DNA from 2 places in the Microbacterium longlingense genome. Region 1 is predicted to be linked to the other one. Evidence: predicted binding sites of a transcription regulator. Region 1 holds the regulator's gene; the other holds the start of a gene.

Evidence for each region. The regulator LexA, encoded in region 1, represses DNA repair genes until DNA is damaged. The targets are predictions, from matches to a motif close to TCGAACANNTGTTCGA.
Region 2: the regulator LexA is predicted to act here: its motif matches at 5,266-5,281, upstream of imuA' (DnaE2-dependent mutagenesis accessory factor ImuA').

What each region holds. Positions count from the first base shown of each region.
Region 1 covers NZ_JBYRJA020000006.1:228,486-235,818, forward strand. The annotation lists gene AC3RXY_RS10795 (FecCD family ABC transporter permease) at 1-572, shown strand, start outside; gene AC3RXY_RS10800 (ABC transporter ATP-binding protein) at 574-1,377, shown strand; gene AC3RXY_RS10805 (methylenetetrahydrofolate reductase) at 1,633-2,580, shown strand; gene metE (5-methyltetrahydropteroyltriglutamate--homocysteine S-methyltransferase) at 2,655-4,970, shown strand; gene lexA (transcriptional repressor LexA) at 5,079-5,789, opposite strand; gene AC3RXY_RS10820 (LysM peptidoglycan-binding domain-containing protein) at 6,055-6,438, shown strand; gene AC3RXY_RS10825 (histidinol-phosphate transaminase) at 6,500-7,333, shown strand, end outside.
Region 2 covers NZ_JBYRJA020000002.1:115,331-122,663, forward strand. The annotation lists gene AC3RXY_RS03525 (error-prone DNA polymerase) at 1-2,922, opposite strand, end outside; gene AC3RXY_RS03530 (DNA polymerase Y family protein) at 2,922-4,514, opposite strand; gene imuA' (DnaE2-dependent mutagenesis accessory factor ImuA') at 4,496-5,257, opposite strand; gene AC3RXY_RS03540 (prepilin peptidase) at 5,433-5,909, shown strand; gene AC3RXY_RS03545 (response regulator) at 5,933-6,148, shown strand; gene AC3RXY_RS03550 (CYTH domain-containing protein) at 6,167-6,793, shown strand; gene lpdA (dihydrolipoyl dehydrogenase) at 6,974-7,333, opposite strand, start outside.

The DNA of each region.
Region 1 (7,333 bases):
GGGTCACCGGCGGGTACCGTCTGATCCTCGTCGGCATCGGCGTCGGCGCGATCCTCGGAGCGCTCAACGGCCTGATGCTGGTGCTGGGAAACCTCGACAACGCCATCGCCGCCAATCTGTGGCTGGCCGGCTCTCTCTCGGCCCGCAACTGGGGGCATGCGCTCCCGGTGATGGTGGGGACGCTGTTGATCATCCCGCTGGTCGCGCTCCTGGCCCGGCGCACGTCGCTCATGGAGATGGGCGACGACCTCGCCCAGCAACTCGGCGTTCGGGTGGAACGCACCCGTGTGTGGATGATGATCCTCGCCGTGCTCCTCGCCGGCCTCGCCGTCGGCGCAGCGGGGCCCATCGCGTTCGTGGCCCTCGCCGCTCCCCAGCTCACCTCCCGGCTCACCCGCAGCCGCGGGATGCCCGTCCTCAGCGCCGCCGCCATGGGCGCGTGCATCCTCGTCGTCGCCGACGTGATCTCGCAGATCCTGCCGTTCGACGCGACCGTCCCGATCGGCCGGATGACCGGCATCATCGGCGGTCTCTACCTCATCTGGCTCCTCACCCGTTCGAAGCAGGTCTGACATGACGACTCCCGCGCTGCACGCGCAGTCCGTGACGCTCTCCTACGACGCCCGCCGGGTGGCAGAGGACCTCACCGTGGAGATCCCGCACGGCGAGGTCACCGCGATCATCGGCCCCAATGCCTGCGGGAAGTCGACGCTGCTGCGTGCCCTCTCGCGTCTGCTGGCGCCGCAGACGGGCACCGTGCTGCTCAACGGGGAGGATGTGCGCAAGCTGCCGCCCAAGGAGCTCGCGCGCCGCCTCGGCCTGCTGCCGCAATCGTCGGTGGCGCCGTTCGGCATCACCGTCGCCGACCTCGTCGGTCGCGGACGCTTCCCCCATCAGCGCATGCTGCAGCAGTGGTCGGTCGACGACGAGAGGGCCGTCCAGCAGGCGATGGCGGCCACCGGCGTCACCGAGCTCGCCGACCGCAGCGTCGAGGAGCTCTCGGGCGGCCAGCGCCAGCGGGTGTGGATCGCGATGCTGCTGGCGCAGGACACCCCGGTCATGCTGCTCGACGAGCCGACCACGTACCTCGACATCGCGCACCAGATCGACGTGCTCGAGCTGTGCCGCCGCCTCAACCGCGAGGAGGGGCGCACGATGGTCCTCGTGCTGCACGACCTCAACCAGGCCGCCCAGTACGCCGATCATCTCGTCGTGCTCAAGGACGGAGAGCTGGCAGCGGCCGGGCGCCCGGCCGACGTCGTGACGGCCGAGCTGCTGGACCGGGTCTTCGGCCTCACCGCGCAGGTGCTGGTGAACCCGGTGTTCGGCTCCCCGATGGTGATCCCGATCGCCAGCACCACCCGCACGGGGGAGTAGGCCTCTTCCGCCAGGCCGCAGCGGGCGTACCGACGCCCGCTGCGGCCTTCGGCGTGCCCGCCGGGCGCCCCGGAACGGCGTGGATGACACAGAGCGTCACGGACGTGCGGGCCGCGGAAGGCGTGCTCTACGGTGAGACGCAAGCATCCGGTCAGGCCGGATGCGGTGCGACAGCCGAGCCCGGCATCCGCGCCGTCGACACGCGTTGCACGCGTGTACGCGGTTGCCCGTTCCGAACTGTCCACAGGAGACGAGATGTCCTTCGACACCCCCGCCGGTGACGGCGTCGTCCCGTTCTCTTTCGAGCTCTATCCGCCGCGATCGCCGTCCAGCCGCGACGCGCTGCACGAGACCGTGCGGCGGCTCGCGGCCGCCGGTCCCCGGTTCATCTCCGTCACCTATGGCGCCGGAGGCTCGACCGGGGGGCGCTCCCTCGAGGTGCTGCGCTTCATCCGTGAGCACACCGACGTCGAGCCCCTGGCCCACCTCACCTGCGTCGGCAACACCTACGCGGGTGCCACCGCCCTGATCCGGGAGTTCCTCGATGCCGGCATCCTGAACTTCCTCGCGTTGCGCGGCGATCCCCCGACGGGGCAGGACGAGCCCTTCCTCGGCGATCTCGAGAGCGCAGCGCAGCTCGTGCAGCTGATCGACCGCGTGCAGGCGGAGCGCGAGCCCTACGAGGAATCACCGGTTCCGGGGCATCCGGACGCGGCACGCATCGCCCCGGGCCGCCGCGTCAACATCTCCGTCGCGGCCTTCCCCAACGGGCACCCGCGTTCGGTCCACCGCCACCAGGACATCGAGGCGCTCCTGGCCAAACAGGCCGCCGGCGCCACCTTCGCCATCACCCAGCTGTTCTTCCACGCTGACGACTACTTCTCGTTCGTGGATCGTTCGCGTGCCGCGGGGGTCACCATCCCGATCCTCCCCGGCATCATGCCGATCACCTCGCCCCAGCGCCTCACACGGGTGCTGGAGCTGAGCGGTGAGGAAAGCCCCGCTGAGCTTTCCATCGCCCTCGAGGTCGAGCCGACCGTCCAGGGCCGCACCGAGATCGGCATCGGGCACGCCGCCCGGCTCGCACGCGAGCTGGTCGACGGCGGCGCGCCCGGCGTGCACCTGTATGCCTTCAACCAGCACGAGACGGTGCTCGCCGTTCTCGCCGAGGCCGGCGTGACGCCGGTCCCCGCAGCCCCGTAGACCCCAGCCAGACCGCAACATCGCGCAGACGTGCCAGCCCCGCGGGCTGCCCGTCGCACGTGAAAGGAAACACCATGACCGCGTTCCCCGCCGGAACCATCCTCGGCTACCCCCGCATCGGGCGGCGCCGCGAGCTCAAGCGTGCCGTCGAGGCGTTCTGGGCCGGCAAGATCGATGAGGCAGAGCTGGAGGGCACCGCGGCAGACCTGCGCGCGGCCACCCGGGCACGTCTGGTCGAGCTCGGCCTCGGCGCGACAGACTCGGCCGTGCCGGAGTCGTTCTCCTTCTACGACCAGGTGCTCGACGCCGCGGTGACCGTCGGGGCGATCCCGACCCGGTTCGCCGATCTGCGCGCGGAGGACGGTTCGATCGGCCTCCCCGCGTACTTCACGATCGCGCGCGGCGAGGGGGACCGGGCTCCTCTGGAGATGACCAAGTGGTTCGACTCCAACTACCACTACCTCGTTCCGGAGATCGGCCCGGAGACGGCGTTCTCGCTCTCGAACGACCGCATCGTCCGCCAGGTGGTCGAGGCCGCAGAGGCCGGGTACGTGACGCGCCCGGTCATCGTCGGCCCTGTCACGCTGCTGGCTCTGGCCAAGGCGTCGGACGACGCGCCCGCCGGCTTTGACCCGCTCACCCGCCTCGACGATCTGCTGCCGGTCTACACCGAGCTGCTCGGCCGCCTGCGCGCCGCCGGAGCGGCGTGGGTGCAGCTCGACGAGCCCGCGCTGGTCAGTGAGTCGCTGCCGGCTTCGCGTGCCGCCCTCGCCGCCGCCGCAGAGCGCGCCTACGCCGTGCTGGGCGGCGTCTCCGATCGCCCGGAGATCCTGGTGGCAGCACCGTACGCAGCGCTGGGCGACACCTTCGCCGTGCTCGCCGCCGCGCCGATCGAGGCGATCGCGGTCGACCTCGTCCGCGGAGACGTGCCGGCACCCGCCCCCGGCCTGGCAGGCAAGACGCTCGTGGGTGGCGTCGTCGACGGGCACAACATCTGGCGCGGCGACCTCTCCGCTGCCTTCGATCGGCTGGAGGCGCTGCGCGGCCTGGGCGCGGCCGCGGTCGCGGCGGCCACCTCGACCTCTCTCCTGCACGTGCCCCACGACGTCGAGGACGAGCCGTCGCTCGATCCGCGGCTGGCGTCCTGGCTGGCGTTCGCCGATCAGAAGGTCGTGCAGGTGGTCGGCCTCGCTCGCGGTCTCGCCGCCGGGCGCGATGAGATCGCCGCGGAGCTGGAGGCCGCATCGGCCGCTCTGGCCGACCGGCTGAGCGCACCAGGGGTGCGCGACGGTGCCGTGCGGGACCGCGCCGCAGCGCTCACCGCAGACGACTTCGCCCGCGGTGACTACGCCGCCCGCGTCGCCGCGCAGGAGGAGGCGCTCGCCCTCCCCGCGCTGCCGCTCACCACGATCGGCTCCTTCCCGCAGACCGGCGAGATCCGCCGTGCCCGCGCGCGCTTCACGCGCGGCGAGATCGACAACGACGCCTACGACGGCTTCCTCAAGCAGGAGATCGAACAGGTCATCCGCCTGCAGGAGGGCCTCGACCTCGACGTTCTCGTGCACGGGGAGCCGGAGCGCAACGACATGGTGCAGTACTTCGCCGAGCTGCTGGACGGCTTCGCGGTCACCGAGAACGGCTGGGTCCAGTCGTATGGCTCGCGCGCGACGCGCCCGTCGATCCTGTGGGGCGACGTGTCGCGTCCTGCTCCGATGACGGTGGCGTGGTCGTCTTACGCGCAGTCGCTCACCCCGCGGCCTGTCAAGGGGATGCTCACCGGGCCGGTCACGATCCTCGCCTGGTCGTTCGTGCGTGACGACCAGCCGCTCGGCGAGACCGCCAACCAGGTGGCCCTCGCGCTGCGCGACGAGATCGCCGACCTCGAGACCGCCGGGATCGCCGTGATCCAGGTCGACGAGCCGGCGCTGCGCGAGCTGCTGCCGCTGAAGAAGGCCGACCAGCCGGCGTACCTGGACTGGTCGGTGAACTCCTTCCGCCTGGCCACCGGTGGTGCTGCGGCGGCCACGCAGGTGCACACCCACCTGTGCTATTCGGAGTTCGGCGTGGTGATCGATGCGATCCGCGCCCTCGACGCCGATGTGACCTCGATCGAGGCGGCCCGCAGCCGCATGGAGGTCGTCTCCGACATCTCGGAGGCGGGCTTCGACCACGGCATCGGCCCCGGGGTGTACGACATCCACTCGCCGCGCGTGCCCTCGACAGACGAGGTGGAGGAGCTGCTGCGCCGTGCGGTGGCGGAGATCCCCACGCGCCAGCTGTGGGTCAACCCCGACTGCGGCCTCAAGACCCGCGGCTATGACGAGACCACGGCATCGCTGCGCAACATCGTCGAGGCCACCCGGCGCGTCCGGGAGGACCTGCCGGCCTGATCCCGGCCGCACCACAACAGGCAGACAGCACCAGAACAGGCACATGCCGGCGAAAGCCGCCTGTTCTGGTGCTGTCTGCCTGTTTCCGGTGCGCCGTTCCTGCGGTGCTCAGACGGCGCGCAGGATCGCGACGACCTTGCCGAGCACGGTCGCGTCATCGCCGAGGATCGGCTCGAAGGCGGAGTTGCGGGGGAGCAGCCACGTGTGTCCGTCGCGCTGGCGGAAGGTCTTGACGGTCGCCTCGTCGTCGAGCATCGCCGCGACGATATCGCCGTTCTCGGCTGTGTTCTGCGAGCGCACGACCACCCAGTCGCCGTCGCAGATGGCCGCGTCGATCATCGAGTCGCCGGAGACCTTGAGCATGAACAGGTCGCCCTTGCCCACGAGCTGCCGGGGGAGCGGGAACACCTCCTCCACCTGCTGCTCCGCGGTGATCGGCACGCCGGCGGCGATGCGGCCCACGAGCGGAACGAGCGCCGCATCGCCCACGGGCGGGGCGGAGTCCGCCGGGTTCTCGGTCGCGCTGCCGGGGAGGTCGATCAGCACCTCCATCGCGCGGGTCTTGCCGGGGTCGCGGCGCAGATAGCCGCTCAGCTCGAGCTGACCGAGCTGATGGGTCACGCTGGAGAGCGACTTCAGGCCCACCGCGTCGCCGATCTCGCGCATGCTGGGCGGATAGCCCTGAAGGGCGATCGAGCGCTGGATGACCTCGAGGATCGCCATCTGCTTGGGGCTCAGGGTCTTCCGCCGCCGGGTGGGCGCCTGCTCGGCAGCCGCGGATCGATCCGCCTCGACGGGGAGGTCTTCGGTGTCGCTCATCGCTGTCCTTCGCGGCTGCCGGGCCCGATGTCTGAGGTCCGTGGTGTGCTTCGTTCATCGAAACCGTATCGAAGACATCGGTGCTTTCGGAATATCTGTTCGAGCGTGTCTGGCTATCCGGTGCGCCCGGGTGGGCAGAAGCCTTGACAGATGTTCGAAATCGAAGATATCTTCGGAACAGAAGTTCGGCACTCGAACTGACGTCTCTGCACCACGGTCTCGTCAGACGGCATCCGCCCCGCGGACTTCGACGAAGGAGCATCCCATGAGCAGCATCGGCATCACCGCACCGGCCCTGAGCGCGCCCGCGTTCGCGCGTACCGCGCCCGCGACCCGTCTGCGCATCACGACCCGCGGGCGCCGCGTGCTCGCGGGTCTTGCCGCAGCGCCGGTCGTGGCTGCCCTCGCCGCCGGCCTGGTCCTGGGCGGGGCGACGGCGGCGTCGTCGTCGGATGAAACCAGCACAGCGTCCTTCGCGACGGTCGTCGTCCTGCCGGGCGACACGCTCTGGACGCTCGCAGAGGAGCTTGCCCCGGCAGCCGACCCTCGCGATGTGGTGGACGCGATCATCCGGCTCAACCAGCTCGACGGCGGGTCGATCATGATCGGCCAGGAGCTGGCGATCCCCGCGGAGTACGCGCAGCGCTGAGCGCCGTGCCGCGCGATGACCGCCGCGGCGGTCGGTGCGCGGTACGTCCTACGATTGCAGCGTGGCTGTTTCTTTCGAAGACCTCCCCATTCGCGACGACCTGCGCGGTCAGAAGCCCTACGGCGCACCGCAGGCAGCGGTACCGGTCGCGCTCAACGTGAATGAGAACACGCATCCGGTGCCCGAGGAGGTCGCCGGTGACATCCTCGATGCCATCGCCAAGGCCCTGCGCGATGTCAACCGCTACCCCGATCGCGAGTTCACCGAGTTGCGTGACGCCCTCGCCGCCTACCTCGGCGGCGGGCTGAGCCGGGAGCAGATCTGGGCGGGCAACGGCTCGAATGAGGTGCTCCAGCATGTCTTTCAGGCGTTCGCCGGGCCGGGCCGCACGGTCTTCGGGTTCGGGCCAACGTACTCGATGTATCCGCTGCTCGCGCGCGGCACGGGAGCCCGGTGGATCGAAGGCACCCGCCACCCCGACTACACGCTGACCGCAGACGAGGCGGTCGCTCAGCTGCGCGCGGCGGACCCCGATGTCGTCGTGCTCTGCTCGCCGAACAACCCCACCGGTACGCCGCTTCCCCTCGACGTGATCGAGGCCGTGGCGGACGCCGCGCGCGGGATCGTGATCGTCGATGAGGCCTATATGGAGTTCGCTCCCCAGGACGCCCCCTCGGCGATCACGTTGCTCGCCGGCCGGCCACGCGTGGCCGTGTCCCGCACGATGAGCAAGGCCTTCGCGTTCGCGGGTGCCCGGGTCGGCTACCTCGCCGCCGATCCTGCATTCATCGACGCCCTGCGACTCGTGCGCCTGCCGTACCACCTGAGTGCGCTGACGCAGGCGGCTGCCGTCGCCGCGCTCCGGAACGCCCCGACGATGCTGCGCATGGTGGAC
Region 2 (7,333 bases), on a different contig from region 1:
TGCGGTGAGCTGCTCATAAGAGCTCTGGTCCGGGAACAGCGGTGGCTGCACCGCGATCGCGGTGCCCGGGAGGTAACGGGCGCGGTCGGTGGCCGCGGCCCCGGCCGTCCAGATCGCCTCGCGCCGGGTCACCCCGAGGCATGAGAGCGCTCCGGCCGTGCTGAGCGACTCCAGATGGGCAGCGGTCACGTCGGTGCGGCGCACCAGATCGTGCATATCGCGGTAGGGGCCGTCCCGCCGTCGCTCCGCCACGATTCGCGCAGCCGTCTCCTGGCCGATCCCGCGGATGCCGGCGAGCCCCATGCGCACGGCGAAGCCGCCGTCCCGCCGATGCTCCGAGCTCAGCGGACCGCCGGCGGGCGCGGCATCCGCGTCGATCGCTTCCAGGGCCTCGGTCGTCTCGGACGCATGCAGGTCTGGCCGACGCACCACCACGCCGTGCCGACGGGCATCGGCGGTGAGCGTCGCCGGAGAATAGAAGCCCATCGGCTGAGAACGCAGCAGTCCGGCGAGGAAAGCCGCCGGGTAGTGCAGCTTCAGCCAGGAGCTGGCATACACGAGAGACGCGAAGGCCAGGGAGTGCGATTCGGCGAAACCGAAGTGCGAGAACGCCTGGATCTGCGCGTAGATCCGATCCGAGGCCTCCGCCGAGAGGCCGTGACCGGCCATTCCTCGATAGAGCTTCTCGCGGATGCTCTCGATGCGCTCCAGCCCGCGCTTGGAGCCCATCGCCCGGCGCAGCACATCGGCCTCCTCCGCGGTGCAGTCACCGAGGGCGGTGGCCATCTTGATCAGCTGCTCCTGGAACACCGGTATGCCGTATGTGCGCTTGAGGATCGGCTCCACCAGCGGGTGGGGATAGGTCACCGGTTCCTTCCCGGTCTTGCGCCGCACGAAGGGGTGCACGGCGCCACCCTGGATGGGGCCGGGGCGGATGAGGGCGATCTGGATCGCGAGATCGTAGAAGCACCGCGGCTGCAGCCGGGGGAGCAGCCCCATCTGCGCGCGAGACTCGACCTGGAACACCCCGATCGAGTCCGCCCGGCACAGCATGTCGTAGACCGCGCTCTCCCCCTGCGGGATGCTGTCCAGATCCCAGCTCTCGCCGAGGGCCTCGGCAACGATGTCGAAACAGTTGCGCAGCGCCGAGAGCATCCCCAACCCCAGCAGGTCGAACTTGACCAGGCCCATCCAAGCCGCGTCGTCCTTGTCCCACTGGATGACGGTGCGACCCGGCATCCGCGCGTGCTCGACCGGTACGACCTCGCCGACGGGCCGGGCGGTCAGCACCATGCCGCCCGAGTGGATGCCCAGGTGCCGCGGCGCCCTCATCAGCTCCTCGGCGTAGGACACCACGACGGCGGGGATGTCGTGGTCGGCGGTCTGGCCCAGGTCATGCCGCTCGATCTGGCGAGACCAGGCGTCCTGCTGTCCGGGGGAGTAGCCGAGCGCCCGCGCCATGTCGCGCACGGCGTTCTTGGGCCGGTACTGGATCAGGGTCGCCACCTGGGCGGCGTTCTCCCTGCCGTACTTCTCGAACACCCACTGGATGATCTCCTCACGACGATCGGACTCGAAGTCGACGTCGATGTCCGGCTCCTCGTCCCGGGTGGTGGCCAGAAACCGCTCGAACGGCAGGTCGTGGTAGATCGCGTCGACCGCGGTGATTCCCAGCAGATAGCAGACCGCGCTCGCCGCGGCAGATCCGCGCCCCTGGCACAGGATGCCGCGCCGGCGCGATTCCTGCACGATGTCGTACACGATGAGGAAGTACCCGGGGAAGTCCTTCTCCTCGATCACCCGCAGCTCGCGTGCGATGCGATCGCGGCCCTGCGCGGTGAGGCCGGGGTAGCGGCGGGGTGCCGCCTCCCAGACGAGATGGCGCAGATGCTCCATCGGCGTGCATCCGTCGTCCGCCGCGTAGCGGGGAAGATCGGGACGGGCGCGGCGCAGGGGGAAAGCGCAGGTGTCGGCGATCGCGACGCTGCGTGCCACAGCACCCGGATAGCGCCGGAACCGTGCGGCCATCTCCGCCCCGGACCGCAGGTGCGCGCCGTCGTGCGCCGGCAGCCAGCCGTCGAGCTCCGCCATGCTGCGCGTGGCACGAACGGCGGCGACCGCCTCGGCCAGACGCGCCTTCTCCGGGACGGCGTAGTGCACATTGCCCGTCGCCACGGTCGGCAGGCTGTGTGCGGCAGCCAGGGCAGCGAGGGCGTCGTTGCGGCGGGTGTCCTGGGGGTCGCCGTGATCGGTGAGCTCGACCACGACCTGGTCGCGTCCGAACAGGTCGATGAGCCGCCGCAACGGGGTCGCCGCGTCGCCGCGGGCGAGGCCCTGGCGAACGGCGCCCTTGCGGCATCCGGTGAGGACAACCCAGTGCCCTTCCGCGCGTGCGGCCAGGTCGTCGAGGTCATAGACGGGGCGGCCTTTCTCACCGCCGCGCAGGTGTGCGGCGGTGAGCGCGCCAGAGAGCCGGTGATAGCCCTCCTCGCCGCGGGCGAGGAGGAGCAGATGCTCGCCAGCGGGGTCCGGGACGCCGTTCTGCGGCCCGGGCAGCCCCAAGGACAGCTCGGCGCCGAAGACGGTGGCGGTCTGCGCGCTCTCGGCCGCCTCGGCGAAGCGCGCCGCCCCGTAGAGGCCGTCGTGATCGGTCAGCGCGAGAGCGTGCAGACCCAGGCGTGCGGCCTCCGCGACCAGGTCTGCGGGGGAGGAGGCGCCGTCGAGGAAGGACAGGGACGAGTGCGCGTGCAGCTCGGCATAGGGCACCGTGTCGGGAGGCGCCTCCACGGCGGCCGGGGCGTCGGCGCGGTCGGTCCGGGGTGACGCGGGCTCCTCCGCCGACCCCGTGCTCCGGCGCGGCGGACGGCCGCTGAGCGTGCGCTCCAGCTCGTGCCACGGCATCGCCGGATTGTGCCAGCCCATCAGCCGTACCGCCCCTCGGCCTGCCAGCGTTCATCCTCGAAGAGCACGAGCCAGGCGCGGTCGTTCTCGTCCACGAGCTGGAAACGGTGTCCGTGCCGGGCCCGCAGCGGGTCCCACGCGTGCTCGTGGAGGGGCCACGGACCGGCCCAGGCTCGGATGGCACGAGGCGGGGCGCCGGGCAGCTCGAGCTGCGCCGGCACAGCCGACAGCGCGGCCCTGGCGTCGACGTGCACCGTCCGGCCAGCGGCATCGGCGACGCGTAGCGGTCTCGGCGGCCGGAACACCTCGCTCGGCAACGGGGCGGGCAGGCTCGCGGGCCAGGGTGCCGCTGGGTCCTGTTCCGGCACGGCACGCTCACCCCAGGGAGTGAGCATCTCTCGATCGGTGAGCCGGCGGCCGCCGGAGCGCGACGCGGTGAGCACACCGCGGTGCCCCAGCAGCGTCTGCACCCGGGACAGGGCATGGTGCAGGCGATCGTCGTCGCCCTGGCCGAACAGCGCCTGACGGTGCTGCCGTGCGGGCTCGAGCCCCTCGGGCGCGATGCGCACCGCGACGATCCCCGCGGAACCGTCGGCCGCACCCTCCGCGCCCCGTTCCTCGGTCATGCCCTCCAGTTGCCAGCGCACCCGGTCGACGACATCGCTGGCCTCGAAGAAGGTCGGATGCAACCAGGTGCGCGTCCCGGTGCGCCCCCGGTCATCGGTGAGCTCGATGCGCATCTGCGTGGTCACCAGAAGAGCCTCGCCCAGCATCGCCATGATCTCGTCGACGGTCTGCCGCACGGCGAAGGCCACCTGATCCGCCTGCCAGAGCGGATCGGCGAACTCGATCCGTCTGGCGGGCTCCTCGGGGAGCATCGTCGCCGGAGGCAGGGGAGCCCTGAGACCACGGGCGAGGGCCTGCAGATGCGCGCCGCGCTCTCCGAAACGATCGCGGACGTCCTCGGGGCGCAGCGCTGCGAAGTCGCCCAGGGTGCGCACTCCGAGGCGCACGAGGAGAGGGACGAGGTCGGCGTCGTCGAGCACACGCACCGGGAGCCGGGAGAGGAAGGCCTCGGTCTCGCCGGGAGGGATGATCGTGCACGACGAAGCAGCGCCGGAGGGCGCAGGACCGTGCCGTGCCGCCTGCTCTGCGGCGAAGAGCCCGTCCGAGACACCGGCGCGCGCATCGTCCCAGCCCTGTGCGCTGAGCACGTCGAGCAGGTGCCGGGCGGCGCTCTCCTCCCCGCCGTAGAAACGGCAGACGCCGCGGGCGCGCAGCGACACCAGCCCCGGCCGGAGGACGGCCCCTCCTGGGGCATGATCCTCGAGCACGCGCAGCACCGGGCGGAAGGCCCGCTCGTCGCGATCGGCGTCGGCGGACAGCAGCGTGAGGGTCGGGATGAGGCCCTGCGCGACCCGGCGATGCTGGCCGCGGCGCACGCCCTGATCGCGCGCGGAGGCCGTGCAGGCGACGACGATGCCCCTGTGCAGGAGCGCGGCGGGCGGATGCGGCGGTGCGGACAGCGCGGCGCGCAGAGGCCAGTCGGGGAACCAGAGCACGAGACAGCGCTCCGACCGGTGCGCTGCGTCGCTCAGCCGGTCCGTGTCCACGCCGGCCCTCTCTCTCGAGCGGTGGGGTTGAGCGCGCGCAGGACGGGGGCCGACGCGCCCTCCTCCGTGGCCGGAAGCTCTTCGACAGCACCGGACGGGCCGGGCAGGCGCACGGTGACCCGGCGGGGAGCACCGGCTCTGGCGCCGGTGAAGCCCACGACGGTCGTACAGCCGTCGATCAGCCCGGAACCGTTCTGCAGTCCCTCCCAGCGGCGGGAGAGCACCCGGAGCTCTCCTTCGCTCTGCGGCCACGGCGTGGTCACCAGGAGCGTGCACCCCCGGTCGCGCAGACGTGCCTGCAGCCGGGATATCGCGGCATCGCCGGCGTGCTGTGCGGAGTGCACGGCGATGAGCGGCACCGCCTCGGCGAGTGCGCCGAGCACCGTCATCCAGCGCGGACCGGGATCCGGCACAAGGGCCAGCCGGTCGAGCCGCACCCCGTGCGCCGCCGCGGCCTCCGTGCCCAGCGTGGGGAAGCCCACGGCCGCGCACCAGGAGCCGGATGAGGACGCGGCGGCCAGAAGAGCAAGCACCAGATCGGCTGAGGGTGCGAGAGAGTAGGTGGTGCCGCGACGGAGCCCGCCGCCGGGGAAGAGCGGCGCCAGGGGGGAGAGCACGGGCAGGAGCGCGGTCTCCGCGCGCCGCCGCTGCATCCGTCCGATCTCACGCTGCAGGCGCAGCACCTCCGCGGCCCGGGCTGCGGAGGGCCGAGGAGGGGCATCGGAGAACGCGGTGAGAGCCATGGCTTTCCTCGAAGATAGTTTCGAATATCACGGGATGTATTCACGATGATAGTTCGTACATCCGACATCGTCACGTCGTCCGGGGATGTGTGATCCGCGTGCTCCGAACGCGTGATCTCTCCACAGATCGACGCAGACGCCCGCCCGCGGCCGGCCGGCGCTCTAGCCTGGCCGCATGGCGATGGGCATCCACGCGGCGATCGTCGCGATCGCGCACGTCGGCCTGCTGGCGGTCGCCGTTGCTCTCATCGAGATCGACATCCGCGAGCACCGTCTGCCGAACCGCATCGTCCTGCCCGCGCTGGCGGGGGTGCTGGTGCTCGTCGGGATCGAGGCGGCGGTGCGCGCGGATCCGGAGACGCCCGGGCGAACGGTCGGCGGCATGGTCGTCCTGAGCGCTCTCTACGCGATGCCGTGGCTGCTCGGCAGCGACGGCATGGGCGGGGGAGACGTCAAGCTCGCCGCTCTCGTGGGTGCCGTCCTGGGGTGGCACAGCTGGCGGGCCCTGCTGATCGGCGGAGCGGCGGCCTTCCTGCTCGGTGCCCTGTTCGCGGTCGCGCTCATGCTCGTGCGCCGCGCCGATCGGACCACGCGCATTCCCTTCGGTCCCTGGATGATCCTCGGCGCGGTGCTCGGCGTCGCGGCTTCCTGAGCGCGCCGGGCTATGGTGGTCCCATGGCAATCGCGCGACTCCATGGCGGACCGCTGGACGGTCAGGTCCTTCCCCTTTCCGACACCTCTGCGGACAGCATGATCGTGCCCTACGGCGCAACGCAGATCATCTACCGGCGGCAGGGAGACCCGACCAACACCGGCCCGTCCGACGGCCCGACGCAGGTGGCCTTCTGGTTCATCGAGTCCAGCGACGACATCGTCCCCACCGACGACTGAGAAGGTCCGGATACCCCTGTGAGCATCGATGACGCGTCCGCGTGGCAGTCGATCGAGATCGAGCGCAAGTACGACGCGGACGCCGATACCGCGACCCCGCGGTGGGATGCGGTCCCCGGGATCGATGAGGTCGAACCCCTCGGCGTGTTCGCTCTGGACGCGCAGTACTTCGACACGGCCGACCTGCAGCTGGCTCAGGCGCGCGTCGGCTTGCGTCGCCGGACCGGAGGTCCTGACGCTGGTTGGCATCTGAAGGGTCCCCGGCAGGGCGACGGGCGCCTCGAGACCGGTTGGCCCCTCGACGACGGCGAGGGGACCCCCCCGGCGGTCCTCGACGCGATCGCGACCTGGACGACCGATCCGCTGGTCCCGCTGGCCCGGGTTGAGAACACGCGTACGGCCTCGCTGCTGCGCGGTCCGAGCGGTGTGGTCGCCGAGTTCGTGGACGATCGTGTCCGGGGCACCGATCTGCGCACCGGCACCGTGCGGGTCTGGCGCGAGTGGGAGATCGAGCTCAAAGCCGGCGCGCCGACCGGATGGGCCGCGCAGGGTGCTTTCTTCGCGGCCGTCGAGGCCGCCGTTCTCGTCGCCGGCGGCCGGCTGCCCTCATCGGCGTCCAAGCTCGGCCGCACGCTCGGGCTCTGACGGTCGGCCCCGCCCGCCCGATCCGCGGACTCCGTCCCGTTCTGCGGGCGGATGACCGAAGTCTGCCCGCAGAACGGGACAAGCTCCGCAGATCGGGCGGGCCCGCAGATCGGGCGGGGCGGGTGCCGGCCCAGACGGTTGAGGCCCCCTCCGGGCGGAGGGGGCCTCAACCGTCATGGATCAGAAGTTGATCATGTGTCCCGCGAGGCCGTGGAAGCCCTCCTGCAGGGCCTCGGACAGCGTCGGGTGCGTGTGCACGTTGCGCGCGAGCTCGAGTGCCGTGAGGTCCCACTTCTGGGCCAGGGTGAGCTCGGGCAGGAGCTCGGACACATCGGGGCCGATCATGTGCGCGCCGATGAGCTCCAGGTGCTCGGCGTCGGCGATCAGCTTGACGAAGCCGACCGGCTCGCCCAGGCCGTGCGCCTTGCCGTTGGCCATGAAGGGGAAGGTCGCGACCTTGATCTCGCGGCCCTCGTCCTTGGCCTGCTGCTCGGTGAGTCCGAAGGAGGCGACCTGTGGGGAGCAGAACGTCGCGCGCGG